Regions from separate parts of the Paenibacillus sp. MT124 genome, predicted to be linked through region 1. Evidence: riboswitches for the same ligand, from Rfam matches in the RefSeq annotation. Region 1 holds a riboswitch; the other holds the start of a gene.

Region 1 (7,841 bases):
TTTGTCTCCCGTATAATAAATCCTATCCTATCAGCCTCGTTCTATGCCTGCTCTGTCTCATTATCCTTCGTGTTCTGTGGTTCGGACTCAGCTTCAGGTTCCGCACGCTTCGCTTTGGGTTTCGCCAGCTTCTCCATCATTTTTCGGCCCGTTGGCGTCTGGGCCAATCCGCCCTGCGCCGTCTCGCGGTGCCTGCTCGGCATCGTACTTCCCACTTCCAGCATGACGTCAATGACTTCGTCCGATGGAATGGCACTTCTTACCCCGGCCAGCGCCATATCGGCTGCAGCCAGTGCCGTTACCGCACCGAGTCCGTTGCGGACGATGCATGGAATTTCAACAAGCCCTGCAACCGGATCGCAGATGAGGCCCAGTGTATTTTTTAACGCGAGACCTACGGCATGAACGACCTGCTCCGGCGTCCCCCCACGCAGCTCCACCATTGCACCGGCTGCCATGCCGATCGCCGAACCGACTTCTGCCTGACAGCCACCCTCTGCACCTGAAATAAACGAGTTATTGGCGATGACATATCCAATTGCACCTGCACAGAATAAGCCGTTCACCAGATGCTCATCACTCCATCCGAATCGCTCCTGGGAGCTGATGAATACACCGGGGATTATCCCGCAAGAACCCGCTGTCGGCGTAGCCACAATCCGGCCCATAGATGCGTTGACTTCAGATACACACAGCGCATAGGCCATTGCCAGTGCGGAAGCGTCCCCCGAGCAGGTTTCGCCCTGGCGAATATACTCGGCCATCTTTTTGCCGTCTCCGCCAGTCAAGCCACTGCGCGAGGTGGTGTCCTCCGTCAGTCCTTTCCGTACAGCCTCTTTCATCACCTGATAATATTCCGACATCTGCCGCACAACGTCCGCTTCCGGCGTATTGGTCTCCTGAACCTGCTCCTCGATCATTAGCCGGGCAATGGTTTTGGATTCAGCCGTACAGATCGTATTCAGTTCATGCAAGTGCTTAAAGCGCATCCGGATCAACCCCTCTCTTCAAATCAATAACGCGAATATCCAGCACATGCTCCAATGAACGCAAGCGTTCCAACATCTCGGCACTTGGTGCTCCGTCCATTTCCATCGCTGTTAGCGCTTCGCCATCCCGGGCTTTCCGGTCCACCTGCATATAACCGATGTTAACCCCTGAGGAGCTGATCGTAGACGTCACGGAAGCAAGCACCCCTGCCTTGTCCGCATGACGCAGAACGAGTGTGGGGAATTCCCCGCTGATCTGTACCCGAAAATCATTAAGCGCATGCACCGACACACTGCCGCCGCCAATCGAAGCACCAACGAGAGAACATTGACGCTCACCGTGCCACAACTCAATTTTGACCGTATTCGGATGCGGAGCAGGCAGTCCACTTGTATAGAACTCCACCTCCATGCCCGCTTGTTCGGCATACGCCTCGGCGTCCGGTATCCGCGGATCATCCGTGACATAGCCAAGCAAACCACCAATCAATGCCAGATCCGTACCGTGACCTTGATACGTATCGGCAAATGAGCCGTACAGTGTCAGCCTGGCACGTTCAGGGGTACACCCCAGCCACTGCCTTGCAATTCTCCCCAGTCTCGCTGCCCCGGCTGTATGTGAACTTGAAGGGCCCGTCATCGACGGACCGATAATTGAAAAAACATCTTTAAATCGCATCCTGTACCCCTCCATATCGTCATATCCATCCAGACATGCACCATAATGTTCCTTCATTACTGAATGATGACATCAAAAAAGGACAGTAGAAGGCCTTAGGCCCTCTCTCTGTCCTCGTTACCTGAGAGTTTCATGATCAGAGGCCGCCCCATGGGGTACCCTTCTCATCATATACCCCTTGGGTGGCGCATTCGCGCACTCTCCAGAGCTGCGTCCAACGATGGTACATTTACCTGAGAGATTAACCACCTGCGCCGGGTGCGCAGCGGCTTGCTCCTTCGGTGCCTGGCAGCCTACTGAAACCAGTGGCCTGCCCAGGTCTCTCCCGCTCGTTTTCATCCGCTGTATCGTATATATTCGCTTGAACACATATCAAACGTTGTCCTTGTGAGATTGATCATTCATATAACAGATTAATATGCAACACACGTAATGTCAACAAAAGTAACGCATCATTATCATCTTGGCAAAATTCCTCTAATATTATATGCAGCTTTCCACGGAATCGTTCAGTTTCCAATAGGATATAGACTAGCTATGTAGTGATTTTGAGGAAGAGCTGTGATCCTTATAATATGACTGTCTTGAAGGAAGCCAGCTCGTAAGCCATAACAGAAGGGCACCCAGCATCAGAACTGCCGAAACGACCGTATATACCGTTCGAAGAGAGACCACTTCGGCAACTACACCCATGACCAAAATCGAAATGACCTGCAATGCACTCAGCATGAGTCCAAGTACGCTGCTCATTCGCCCCATCAAGTCTACCGGTATATTATTCTGATAAAAGGTGACCAGTCCCGTGTTTGCCGGCGCCGAACACAACCCAAGCAGAATAAAGGCGAATGCGGCAAGCTCGAACGAAAACGAACGAGCGAACAGGAAATAACCAAGCGCAACCAAGAGCACGCCTCCGCCCATCATGTGACGGATGGACAAGTGTTTGGCGAACAACCACACCAGCAGAGAACCCGCCATGTATCCAGCTCCAGTAACACTCATCAACGCACCATACTGTGACTCGGACAGGTTCATGACTTGACGGATAAAAACCACTTCCTGTGCATCCAGCGACATGCCAATAACAAGAATAATCTGGAACAAGGCATAGATGCCCACCACATATCCTGCTTGTCGACTGAATAGCATTACGGCTCGCCAATCCTGGGCAATCAGACGAGGGGTTAGCCTTGCCCTACCGCTGCTCTGCTCTCCAGTGCCCAGCCTTGGCAGTAACATCAGGATGAGCGCCGACACCACAAAGGAAGCTGCATTGGCATAGATCGCCGCTGCAGGTGACAGATAGATCAACATGACTCCGGCTATGGCTGGGCCTGTAATAAAAGCACCAGAACTGATCATGGCCTGCAGGGAATTGAATCGCTTGCGCCGCTCAGCAGGAACCAGCCGGGTGATGTACACCTGCGAAGAAGGCACGAATATGGATGAGGACATGCTGACAAGAAACATGATGCCGTACATCATCCATAGACTGGGCATCAGCGGAAGCAATGCCACGAGCACAGCTCTCACCACATCCGCCCCAATCATCAGCTGCCGCTGGTCGTAGCGGTCAATCAGACTGCCTGACCAGAATTTGGTGCATACCGAGGCAATCGGCGAGATAATCCACAAGCCTGCAACTGCCGCCGGGGACTGTGTCATGTTAAGCACCATCAAATTAATGGCCACAATGTAGATAAAATCCCCCAGGTTGGATATGCCTACTCCGCCCAGGAGCAAACCGGCATGTTTCCATCCCCCTGACTGGGTGCCCTTCCCGTTCTCCTGATCTCGATCATTGCTCATTCATCAGATCCCTCCCAGATTCATTCATGAATTTTAAGAAGTACTGAATTAAAACCCAATAATTGTATTATCTCCTATTTGATCCTTTTTCGCAGTAAAAAAATGGACTATGCCCGGCGTCGATCTTCATGTTTCGCAAGGCTTCCCGTACCAAAAAGACTGCCGTTAATCGGGCAGTCTCAAGTCGGTTTAATCCAAGTTGCTTTTCTATATCATTTTTGGGTCAGATCCGAAGCCTGCCGAAACCATTCCTTTACGGCATTAGCCTGGCCATATTCCAGGAATATGGCTTTGAAGCCGCCCCGATTCACCATCAGCCTCGCCCGAACGGATAACAAGGACTTGCTTCGCTGTCTTCGGGTAGCAACCGTATCCACTGTGACCACATGAGGCCGGCGCATCAGCGCTGTTCTGCGGGAGATGGTCCGGTGGCGAAGGGTTAGCAGCTTGCCCTGAATGCTCAGCCCTTCATCCTTGAAGCACTCGTATCCCCAAACGGCACATAAGGGAATAAGGAGAAATAGAAATGCACCCATCGGACCCAGAAACACCGTCCCCGCTGTTCCCAGCAGGGCTGCACCAAGCAATTTCCAGCGCAGGAATAACCAGCGGGCTCGATCCGGGGGTCTGTTAGCGGGTGGCTGCATGACGAATTGCGGTACAATTCGGGCAAGCAGCTCATTGACATCGCGGAGCGGCAGCAGTGGATGAAGCATCATTTTTTTCTCCGTCTCTGAAGTCAAAACAAAAATCTCCACCTCGGCATAACCAAACGGCTGTCGCAGCAGTCCCTCCCTGATCTCCACCGCCTGGACCTTCCCTGGTGAGAACACATGCTTCTTTCGGTCGAGCAATCCGGAAACAATCGTAATATTACCGCCTTCCTGCTCCACCGTGAATCCGGCATACTTAATCGTGAACAGGACAGCTGATAAGATCCAGGCCAGTAAAAACATGACAGGAACAAGCCCGAGCCACCAGATCGCTGGCAGCTGCCCAGCCCGCTCAACCAAGCTGCTGTAGAAGTGCGCAGGGAGCAGATCATCCGCGAAGGAATAAACCCCCGTACCGAATACGACGACGAGCGGCAAATTCATCGTGGTCAGCGCTCCGGCAAACAGTCTTCCGGCTGACAGCCGCAGCAGAACTTCCCGTTCTGGCTGCATAAGCGTAGCGGATGGCTGGAGGTGTTTCTCCTTTTGCTCAGGAGATTCTCCCTCTTCATCGGAGTTAAGATCTTCAGCATGTTCAACTGGGAGAGGTGCTTCCGCTTTCCTCACAGCCTCATTCCGCTTCTGATATAACCATTGCTCTACCCGCTCGGCTTCCGCAACCGCCAGAGCGGGTAATACCCCATCGGCCTCCTTGCTGCCGCCTGGCGTCTCAATCTTGAGCTGTGCCAGCCGGAGCAAGCGCTGAATCAGAGGCTGCTGTGTCTGGATGGAGTGAATACGGCTGAAATAGATCGATTTCTCCTCCCGGACAAATAGGCCCTGACGCAGCACAATCCGATCATCCTGAAGCGTGTAGCTGAATTTACGCCATTTAAACCAACCATACAGAATAAACGGAAGCGCAAATAGGACAGCGGCAGCCGCATAACCATACCAGGGAAACTTGCTCCAGTTCACGCCTTTGATGATGAGTAGAACAAGGATGGGAATGATGGACTTCATTACGCTAAAAAAGGGAAATAACATGTACAGCTTATGTAGATGCTTGGGTTCATTCATCGGGATCTTCCACCTTCGCCAGATGTCCGATACTGCGCTTCAATTGCTCTGCTTCCTCTTTTTCCAGTCCGGCGATATGGAGTGTGGCTGCCGCAGTAACGATGCTGACTTTGGCAAGTCCATACTTTCGCAGCAGCGGACCGCTCTCCAGTTCCACCTGCTGTACACGTGTCATCGGCACAATCGTATCCGTATGCCATAACCAGCCGGAATGAATCTCCACTTCATCCTCAGCCACCCGAAAACTAAAGTGTCGGTGTCGCAATCCGGGCAGAATCCAGGTGTACCAGATCAGTGAAATGATAAAAAGCCCTAAGCCAATCCAGCCCGGCCACAGCACCCAGTCTCTAACCCATGCAATAATCAGATATCCAGCAGCCAAAAGAGTCAACAGCCCATTGACCATAAGGGCCGTCAGGGCTGTAGCTTGTTTGGCTTTGGGGTGGAGACGTCGCAGTTCTCCGTTGTTAACCTCTGTGTAATCCATTGCGTGACTCACACTCTCCTACCATTCAAAATTAAGGCTGATTAGGAAGCTTCAGATTCTTCGCCCAAGCCTGAAGCTTCTCCTTCGTCCATTCCTCGTTCTCACCCATGATGGAGTACCGCAGCCCATTCTCAGTCCATGATATGTTCCGTATACTCTTCATATACGAACCCTCGGTATCCCGAACCTCCACCTTGGACTCATCAGGCAGCAGTGTATCATCCACATTTTCAACCGGTGCCTTGAATACGGTCTGACTCACTTCAACCTTGTCCTTGTTGACGTAATACAAGGTCACTTCATCCCTGCCAATCTCTCCACTTGATGAATACATTTCCATCCGAGACAGCTCCAGCTCACCGCTCATATCCTGTAAAAAGGGTTGGCCCAACGCTTGTTCCGCTTCTTCCAGACTCACTTCCGAACGCTGGCTCAGATCGTTCAGATTTTTCACTTCCACTTCTTCGGGAATGTCGATTACGAACGTATCCTCCGAAAATTCGGGATCATATTGAATCGGATCATAGACCATTTCTGACTTTTCATCACCATATGTGCTAATGACTTTAACAATCATCCACGTTTTGGGGTCAACCCAATATTCGGAGGAAATGGATAAAGTGCCACCCTCTTTTGGCATCAGCTTGATGTGAATGACTTCCTGTCCGTTAAGCTCTTCCTGTCCCATCATATCCACATCATGGGAATCCCGCAACCGTTCCAGCTGATCCACCAGCATCTGCTTTTGAGTCTGTTCTGGCTGTCGTCCCATGGCAGATACGTTCATCGAATACGCCGTGCCGGTTTCTTTTTCATAAATGGTGATGTCCGTTCCGTTATTGACGGCGTAGCTGATATTGCCATTCTCCTCGGTTTCAGTGCGCTTACGCCCGGTCTCTCCATCGACCCATTCCTTAATGTGCATGGTGTGACTCAATTTGTCATCCGACCACACTTTCATTACACCTTCAGCATAGTACGAAGCGGGTTTCGTTTCTGCAGTGACAACCTTCTCGATCATCTCATCTCCTGACAGGCCAACCAGATCCTTCTCAGCGCAGCCTCCGAGCAGTGACCCAGCAAGTAGCGCCGTACCGAGCATCATCCATCCTTTTTTCATCATTATCGTTCATCCTCTCTCATTGGTTTAAGGGCATTACATCTCAGGCAATCGGCATGCAGCCAGCGTGCCGTATCCTTCCGCCGACCACATGCGCATCTCACCTCCATGCTTGATGGCAATCCTTTTGGCTATGCTTAATCCGAGACCCGAACTGCCCGCATACGCCTTCTCTTCCTGATTCTGATGCTGCACATAGGGCTCGAAAATACGATCCAGCTGTTCTGCAGGAATAGCAGTCCCTTCATTTTGCACCAGAATTAATGTTGTTCCCGTTCTGTACTTATCCAGCTCCAACGCCAGTGTTGGAATAACCCATTCCGGTAGCGGCTGATCTGAAGCAATCACACCCAGACCCATCAAACCGTTCTTGCTTGTATGACGCAGTGCATTGTTGATCAAATTATCTGTCAGACGCATTAGTTGTTCGGGATGAAGCCGGTAAAGGTGATCCGTGCGGACAACCGCTCTCACCTCAATCTGTCCACGCTCGGCAAGTCCCCCGTAACTTCCAAGCAGCATATCGAAGAACTCTTCTCCTTCCACCTCAACCATGGCCATCTCCAATTCACTGGAACCCAGCGCCGTATACATTTCAAGTTCACCAATCATGTGTTTCATCCGTTCCACATTACCAAACAACACATCCCGGTAGTCCCGTCTCTCTGACGGTTCCAGCGGAGCATCCACACTGAGTGCCTCTGCGTAGGCACTGATGGACATTAATGGCGTCTTCAGATCATGAGACAGCGAAGCGACCATGAGCTCTTTCTCTTTTTGCTCCTTCTCCACCTCTGCCTGAGTCTGCTTGACTTTCTCCTGCATTGCATCAAATTGCTCCAGCAGCATGCCCATTTCATCCCGACGTACCGGTACGTTATCCAGGGGAACCTCCCCCCGTGCAAATGCATGCATTCGGCCCATCAGATGTCTCATCGGACGGAAGAGCTTTCTGGATAGCAGCCAGAGCACGGTGCCGTATAACAGGATAAAGAAAACACCAGCGAACCCAACGACCCAGGCT
Region 2 (7,841 bases), 2.0 Mb from region 1:
TGACAAACTCATTGAATGTGGGGGCTTTAAAGGTCAGGCTGACTCCAGGAATTGCTGTCAGTGCTTGAAGAGCATAATGACTCTTTTGCAAATTCAGGTCAGCCACATCAATCATGCCCTGTCTTCCCATAGTAGACATATACACCGAAGCGCTTAGGGCAAGCAATGCCTGATTGGAGCAAATATTGGATGTCGCCTTTTCGCGGCGGATATGCTGTTCACGTGCTTGGAGCGTCAGTACAAAACCGCGTTTGCTGTTGCGATCCGTTGTCTGGCCAACGATTCGGCCCGGAATCCGGCGCATATGAGCCTGGGATACAGCGAAATATCCACATGTCGGACCACCGAGCGAAGCGGAGATGCCAAGGGGCTGTGCATCACCGACAACGATGTCAGCACCCAGCTTGCCTGGAGCTTCGAGCATACCAAGCGCCAGCGGGTTTGCGCTGACCACGAGCAGACCCTTGTGCGCATGCGCAAGGTCTGCAGCCTGTTTTACATTTTCCACGGCACCGAAGAAGTTCGGACTCTGGATCATGACAGCTGCGGTATCATCCGATACGGCGGCTTGAAGGGCATCCCAATCGGTCACCCCGTTCTGATAACCAATCTCGACAATCTCCAAATTCAGACCATGGGCGTAAGCCTTCAACACTTGACGGGCTTCAGGATGAACGGTACGGGAAACGATTAGCTGTTTGCGGCGAGTTGCCGCTGCGGCCAGATTCCCTGCTTCTGCAAATGCGGTCGCGCCATCATACATGCTCGCATTGGCTACAGCCATGCCAGTCAGTTCACAGATATACGATTGGAATTCGAAGATCGCCTGGAGCTCGCCCTGACTGATTTCGGGCTGATATGGCGTATAGGCGGTATAGAACTCGGAACGGGAAATGACGTGATTAATCACGGAAGGGATATGATGATCATATATGCCTGCGCCCAGGAAACTGGCATGTGTCTCAAAATTGGCATTGGCGCCAGCCTGCTTCGACATGTGGCGTGTCAGTGCGTATTCATCCAGTTTGGAGGAGACAGGCAGCTTGCCTTGATAACGAATCTCCTGCGGGATGTCCTGGAACAGATCTTCAATCGTGTCCACACCGATGGTTGCGAGCATGGCGCTCTGATCCTGTTCAGTCATGGGAATATAGCGGTGCTTGCTCATGCTTGATCAGCTCCTTGGGTAGGTGTCTTTGACGTACGTGTCCGTTTATGAAAAGGGGTCTTCACAACTTCGGCTTTCAGCTTTTTGCCACGAATCTCAATCTCGAGCGGGGTGCCGAGTGCAGCATATTGGCTGTTAATTAGGGCGAGCCCCAGATTGCGCTTCAGCGTAGGGGACTGTGTACCGGTTGTTACTTCCCCGATCTGCACGCCTTCCGCGTAGATGGGATAGTGGGGACGTGGAATCCCGCGTTCCAGTACTTCAATGCCGACCAGTTTGCGGGCAGGTCCATCATTTTTTTGCTGCAATAGTGCTTCGTGCCCGATAAAAGGTCCGGCATTCAGCTTCACAAACATGCCAACGCCTGCTTCCAGCGGTGAAATGGTCGGCGATAATTCCTGTCCATAGAGGGGCAGCTTCGCTTCGAATCGAAGTGTATCCCGTGCACCAAGTCCAGCCGGAACCAGACCGTAATCAGCGCCCGCCTCCATCAATCCGTTCCAGACCGCAGCGGCCTGATCTGCCTGTACGTATAGTTCGAAGCCGTCTTCTCCGGTATAACCGGTGCGGGACAGCAGCAGTTTTACACCACAGACCTCAGCATGCTGTACAAAACGAAAAGGCTCGATTATGGATACGTCAGTATCTGTAACTTTTCCGATGATGTCTGCAGCAAGCGGGCCCTGTAGAGCCAGTAGAGCTGTTTCTGCGGAGTCGTTCGTCATGCTCACCCCAGGAACCATGTGCTCTTGCAGCCAGGCCCAGTCCTTGTCAATATTAGAGGCATTCACGACGAGCATATAATGCTGATCTTCCAGCTTGTATACGAGCAGATCGTCCACTACGCCACCGTCCGGGTAACACATTAACGTGTATTGTGCCTGGCCAGGAACCAGTGCGGTCACGTCGTTGGTCGTCAGTTTCTGCAAAAATGCTTCGGCCTGTTCACCCTGCACCGTGAATTCACCCATGTGGGATACATCGAACAGCCCAGCCCGTTCGCGCACCGCTTCATGTTCCTTCTGAATCCCGCTGAATTGCACCGGAAGCTCCCAGCCTCCAAAATCGATGCACCGTACACCTTCATATTGCTGATAAAGTGGATAGAGTGGAGTTCTAAGCAAATCGGACATCAAATCACCTCGTTATGGCCGCTACCGGGCCGAGTGTATAACATGAATGATTCTTTTCTTGGATAAGTATGGTTAAGGCTGCTGATGACAGCGCCGGCTCGATCCTGACTTTCGTTTTTTTGGGAAAAAGGAAAAGGACAGGCCAAAGAACCGGCATGCCAGAAGCACGCTGTATTCTTAGGCTCTGTCCTTGGTACCTGAGAGTTACCCCGCCAATAGGTTGCAGCAGGTTTCCCCTTGGGTGATCATAACGCCCATTCCGAGCGAATAGATGCTCTCCAGAGTTGCGTCCCGTAAAAGTCCTTTTGCCTGAGAGATTCACCTCCCGCTTGTCGGGTGGTTTACTCCTTCGGCGTTACCGCATGCATCCCAGAGTTGGGCGTCACGGGTAATCTCTCCCTTTACATTCATCCGCGGGTGATGCACACAACGATTAACATTTACTCTCTCATTAAAACGTGAATCCACTATCGATGTCAAGAACGATATCACAGAAATCGATAAAAAACCGAATAATATTTATAAATCCCAATTTATTGTTCGTGTATATAAAAAGAGTGCGCTTACTATTCTAATATTACCCATTATATGTAGAGTGAGGGTGTTTGCGTTACAGGCGTAATCATCAAAAATCAAATAATTTGTGAGGTATCTTGACATTTCAATCAAAAATATCTTACGCTATGTTCTGGGAAAAAGGGTTGGCCGAAGGACGCATGCACTCATTAATGAAAAGCGAGGCGGATATCGATGAGCGAATTGAAAAGTGATTTCCTGTACAGTGAAGAGCACGAGTGGGTGCAAACCGTAGGGGAGGATACTGTACGGATCGGCATTACCGAGTTCGCGCAGCATCAGCTGGGTGACATTGTGTTTGTGGAATTGCCTGACCTTGAATCGGATGTAAAAGCGGAAGACAGCATTGGTACGATTGAATCCGTGAAGACGGTTTCGGATTTGTTTTCTCCGGTAAGTGGTTCGATTATTGCTGTGAATGAAGCACTGCAGGATGCACCTGAACTCGTCAACAGTTCGCCTTACGAAGAAGGCTGGATGATTGAGATTCGTGTTGAAGGTGATTTGACAGCAGCGTTGTCTAAACTGATGAATGCTGATGCATATCGTAAGCACATCGAGGAGTAGAATGTATTTGCACTAAATAACCTTTATTAATCCATGATTTTTTCATACATTGGACGGTCGTGCACGTCTTCAGAGCCTGTGTGAGCCTTGGTGCTCATGCAGGCTTTTTCGTGTCCTCCAGGAGTGGCTTGTTGCCATTTGAGGCACTTAAACAGGATGGAATAAGGCTGAATCGCACAAGCTATATTATTGGAATCAACAGCGTAAATGATATAAGTCACACACGAAAAAAACCAAGTATATCAATGGTTAGAGCCCTCTCATCATCATAAAAACGATTACATAAACACAATGTTGTCATCAATGATCATGACGAAAGTACGCTTTCATTTCGTTGAACCGGAGACCAATCTGGCTTAGGATAACAGCAGGGGAGAAATGATACCCTTTTCATAAATGATAACTACTTGATCCGAGGAGGATAATACAATGAGTAACTTGGACCAAACGTCCAATTCCAAAGGCGGTCTCCGGGTAGGCGTTCAGCGTTTTGGCCGATTCCTGAGCGGCATGGTTATGCCGAATATGGGTGCATTTATTGCATGGGGATTAATTACGGCCATGTTTATCAAAACAGGCTGGTTCCCTAACGAAACGATTGCAACGTTAGTAGATCCGATGATCAAATATTTGCTGCCACTGCTTATCGGTTACACTGGAGGTACGATGGTGCATGGCCAGCGTGGTGGTGTCATTGGTGCCATCATGACTATAGGGGTTATCGTCGGCAGTGACATTCCGATGTTCCTGGGTGCCATGATTGCCGGACCACTGGCTGCATGGATCATCAAAAAGTTCGATAAAGCCGTTGAAGGCAAGATCAAAGCAGGGTTCGAGATGTTGGTTAATAACTTCTCTGCCGGTATTATCGGTGGTATCCTGGCGATCATTGCACTGCTGGGTATCGGACCTGCTGTAGAAGGAATTAGCACCGTATTATCGGCTGGTGTACAGGGGCTGATGAATCTGGGATTGCTCCCACTCGTCAACCTGATCATTGAACCAGGGAAGGTATTGTTCCTGAACAATGCAATCAACCACGGCATTCTAACACCGATTGCAACAGATCAAGCGAGAGAATTGGGTCAATCCGTATTATACATGCTTGAATCGAACCCGGGTCCCGGACTTGGTATCCTGCTGGCTTACTGCTTCTTCGGTCGTGGAACAGCAAGATCTTCCGCACCGGGTGCGGTTATCATCCACTTCTTCGGGGGAATTCATGAAATTTATTTCCCTTACATTCTGATGAAACCGATTCTGATTCTTGCGGCAATCGCAGGCGGCGTGGCAGGTACAGCAACCTTCATGCTCACCGGAGCAGGACTGGTCTCAGCACCTTCACCGGGTAGTATCATTGCATATTCCCTGTTAACGCCAAAAGGTGGATATCTGCCGATGCTCGCCGGGGTGGCTGTGGCTGCTATCGTATCCTTCCTGGTTGCAGCACTGCTGCTGAAAACAGGTAAGCAAAAAGAAGAAGATCTGGAGTCTGCAGCGAATCGCATGAAAGACATGAAGAGTCAAGGCAATACAGCGAATGCTGCTATTACAGCAGATAATCGTGAAGCAGACAGAGCTGCGGATTTGGCTTCTTCAACTGTAAAAGCAAAAACCGATGTGAAGAAAATCGTCTTCTCCTGTGATGCAGGTATGGGTTCAAGTGCCATGGGGGCTTCCATTCTCCGCAAGAAGATGAAAGCTGAAGGGATTGACGTTGCGGTAACCAACACGGCAATCAGTGATATTCCGCAGGACGCTGACGTTGTTATTACGCAGAAGACATTGACGGACCGTGCACGCAGCGTGGCACCGAACGCAGAACATATATCCATCGATAACTTCCTAAAAAGCCCGGAATACGATGCACTCGTTGAACGCCTGAAATAACAGGTTGCGATCGTTTTCCCTGAGCCGGAGGCTTGAGATATGAGTATTACGAAAAGACAGCGTGAAATTGTGGAGTTCCTGTTGGAACATCCACAGGAAGTAACCGCCGGCGACATTGCAATTGCGGTCAAAGTCAGTACACGAACCGTCCATAGGGAGCTTCAGATGATTGAGAAGTGGCTTGAACCCTTTGGCATGAAATTGGAAAAAAAATCAGGAACCGGGGTCCGCATAGACCCTGGTTCCGATGATTTGGCTTCACTGCGTGAGCAGCTGGAGCTGAACGAATATGTGGAGTTTACGCCCGAAGAGCGTAAACTCTTCATGCTTTGCATTTTGCTGGATGAGGCGGAGCCTGTAAAACTGCTGGCGCTTGCATCGGATCTGAGAGTAACGGTCTCGACCGTTAGCAATGATCTGGATGAACTGGAACCCCGGATTCGTCAAGCGGGCCTGAAGCTGGTTCGCAGGCGAGGATACGGAGTGAAGATCAATGGCAGTGAAACGGCCTACCGCGCAGCAATCGCAGGACTTGCGCTTGAATATCTGGATGAATCTGATCTGTTCGGAAGGCAACCTGACCAGGGGATTTCCAAGGTGAACCAGAAGCTGCTGGGCATGATTGGCCATCGTGATGTACTGACGGTCGAGAATGCGTTGTGGCAGCCGGATATTGACTGGCTCGAAAATATTCCGGAGCGACAGTATACCAAATTGCTTATTCAGCTGTCCGTTGCGCTGGTGCGCATTCGCAAGGGGTTTACCGTCGGTCGCATTCCTTCTTCGGATAAAAAAGCGGTTTACCCTTCTACGGGAGACCAGAGCGTGCCTGAATACATGGCTGCGAGATTATGCAGCGTGCTTTCCGATCAGCTTGGCATCTCATTTGCCAAGGAAGAACAGAGCTATCTGCACAAATTATTAATTGAAACCGAGCAGCTTATTCACTCCACACGCTTACTGCCTGTTGACGATCTGGTATTGCTGGACATGGTTCGTTCCCTGATGGATCAGATGCAGGGGAGAACGGGCTATGCATTCCAGGAGGATCGTCTTCTGCGAGAAGGGCTGATTGCCCATATGCAGCCGGTGATGGAGCGGATTGGAGGCAGGCAAAGCATACGTAACCCACTGCTTCAGCAGATTCGCAAGGATTACGATTCGTTGTTCGGGGATGTGAAGAACGCGGTGCATGACGCATGGCCGGATACGGACGTGCCGGATGAGGAAATTGGATTCCTGGTCATGCATTTTGGCGCTTCCATCGAGCGATTGCGTGTGCTGAAGCGCGAGATTCGGGCCATTATCGTGTGCACAAGCGGAATTGGCTCATCCCGTATGCTTTCCAGCCGGTTGTCCAAGGAAATTCCGGAGATTCGGATTGTGGACAGTGCATCATGGTATGAGGCTGCACGGATCCCCGAAGAGGACTATGATCTCATTTTATCGACAGTTGATCTGCCGATGGAACCGCATCAGTATTACAAGGTGAGTCCGTTGTTAACGGCAGAAGAAAGTGAACGTTTGCGTCTGTACATTCAAAATACTACGCTGCAGCGGGTACAAGTTAAGTATGGAGAGAGTAAAGCAAGTGCAAAGGCACCTGACCGCCATGCTGATCCGGCGGGGCTTGATGCCACACTCATTGAAATCGTTAGGATCACGGGCAAGTTTCAGGTGTTTCCACTGGATAACCGCAAGATGGGCTTTTATGAAACGGCTTTTGCCATGTGCAAGGTGCTGCAGGAAGCCGGGGTGCTGAAGGACCCGGAAGAAATCGCCAGGCTGCTTGAAGCTCGGGAAAAGGTGGGCAGCCAGAAAATTCCGGATACATCACTCGCGCTGTTTCATACCCGCAGTGATGGGATTTATAGGCCGTCCATCAGTCTGTTTCAATTATCAGAGCCGCTGCTAGTAACGACGGAGGACCCGGTTGGCGTCAGCCATATCCTTCTGATGGTTGGACCGAGGGAGTTATCCCGGGAGAGCCTGGAGGTGCTAAGCGAGATCAGTGCATTGTTACTGCAGGATGAGATGATTACACTGCTGGAAAAGGGAATCCGGGATGATCTTATTCATTATTTGTCCCGTGAATTGGTTGGATTTTATCGAAGTAAAACCGAAATTGGAGGTTAATAAACATGAGCATACTTACAACAGACAAAGTGGTTATGAACGCAACGGCACAGGATAAATATGAGGCTATTCGCATGGCTGGACAGATTCTGAAAGACGCAGGACATATTACTGCCGATTATATCGACAAGATGCTTGAGCGTGAGGAGATCGTATCGACTTATGTAGGCAATGGACTTGCCATTCCACACGGAACGAAAGAATCCAAATCGTTCATTCTGTCCACAGGCATTTCGGTGATTCAGTTCCCGCAAGGTGTAGATTTTGGGGATGAAAAAGCCTACATGGTGATCGGTATCGCCGCTCAGGGCGGTGAGCACATGGAGATTCTGACCAGCATTGCGGTCATCTGTGCGGAAGATGAGAACATG

Evidence for each region. Region 1 has a riboswitch for glycine ahead of sdaAB (L-serine ammonia-lyase, iron-sulfur-dependent subunit beta). Riboswitches for the same ligand answer to the same signal wherever they lie in the genome.
Region 2: another riboswitch for glycine. It lies ahead of gcvT (glycine cleavage system aminomethyltransferase GcvT); the one in region 1 lies ahead of sdaAB (L-serine ammonia-lyase, iron-sulfur-dependent subunit beta).

Annotation. Positions count from the first base shown of each region.
Region 1 covers NZ_CM179500.1:471,498-479,338, reverse strand. Annotated here, with positions in the region: gene sdaAA (L-serine ammonia-lyase, iron-sulfur-dependent, subunit alpha) at 42-989, opposite strand; gene sdaAB (L-serine ammonia-lyase, iron-sulfur-dependent subunit beta) at 979-1,668, opposite strand; glycine riboswitch at 1,775-1,876, opposite strand; glycine riboswitch at 1,881-2,006, opposite strand; gene AC3RCI_RS02350 (MFS transporter) at 2,200-3,477, opposite strand; gene AC3RCI_RS02345 (PH domain-containing protein) at 3,690-5,210, opposite strand; gene AC3RCI_RS02340 (PH domain-containing protein) at 5,203-5,697, opposite strand; gene AC3RCI_RS02335 (LolA family protein) at 5,729-6,820, opposite strand; gene AC3RCI_RS02330 (sensor histidine kinase) at 6,854-7,841, opposite strand, start outside.
Region 2 covers NZ_CM179500.1:4,994,414-5,002,254, reverse strand. Annotated here, with positions in the region: gene gcvPA (aminomethyl-transferring glycine dehydrogenase subunit GcvPA) at 1-1,168, opposite strand, end outside; gene gcvT (glycine cleavage system aminomethyltransferase GcvT) at 1,165-2,301, opposite strand; glycine riboswitch at 2,484-2,585, opposite strand; glycine riboswitch at 2,589-2,712, opposite strand; gene gcvH (glycine cleavage system protein GcvH) at 3,052-3,444, shown strand; gene AC3RCI_RS22580 (PTS mannitol transporter subunit IIBC) at 3,874-5,334, shown strand; gene AC3RCI_RS22575 (BglG family transcription antiterminator) at 5,374-7,470, shown strand; gene AC3RCI_RS22570 (PTS mannitol transporter subunit IIA) at 7,476-7,841, shown strand, end outside.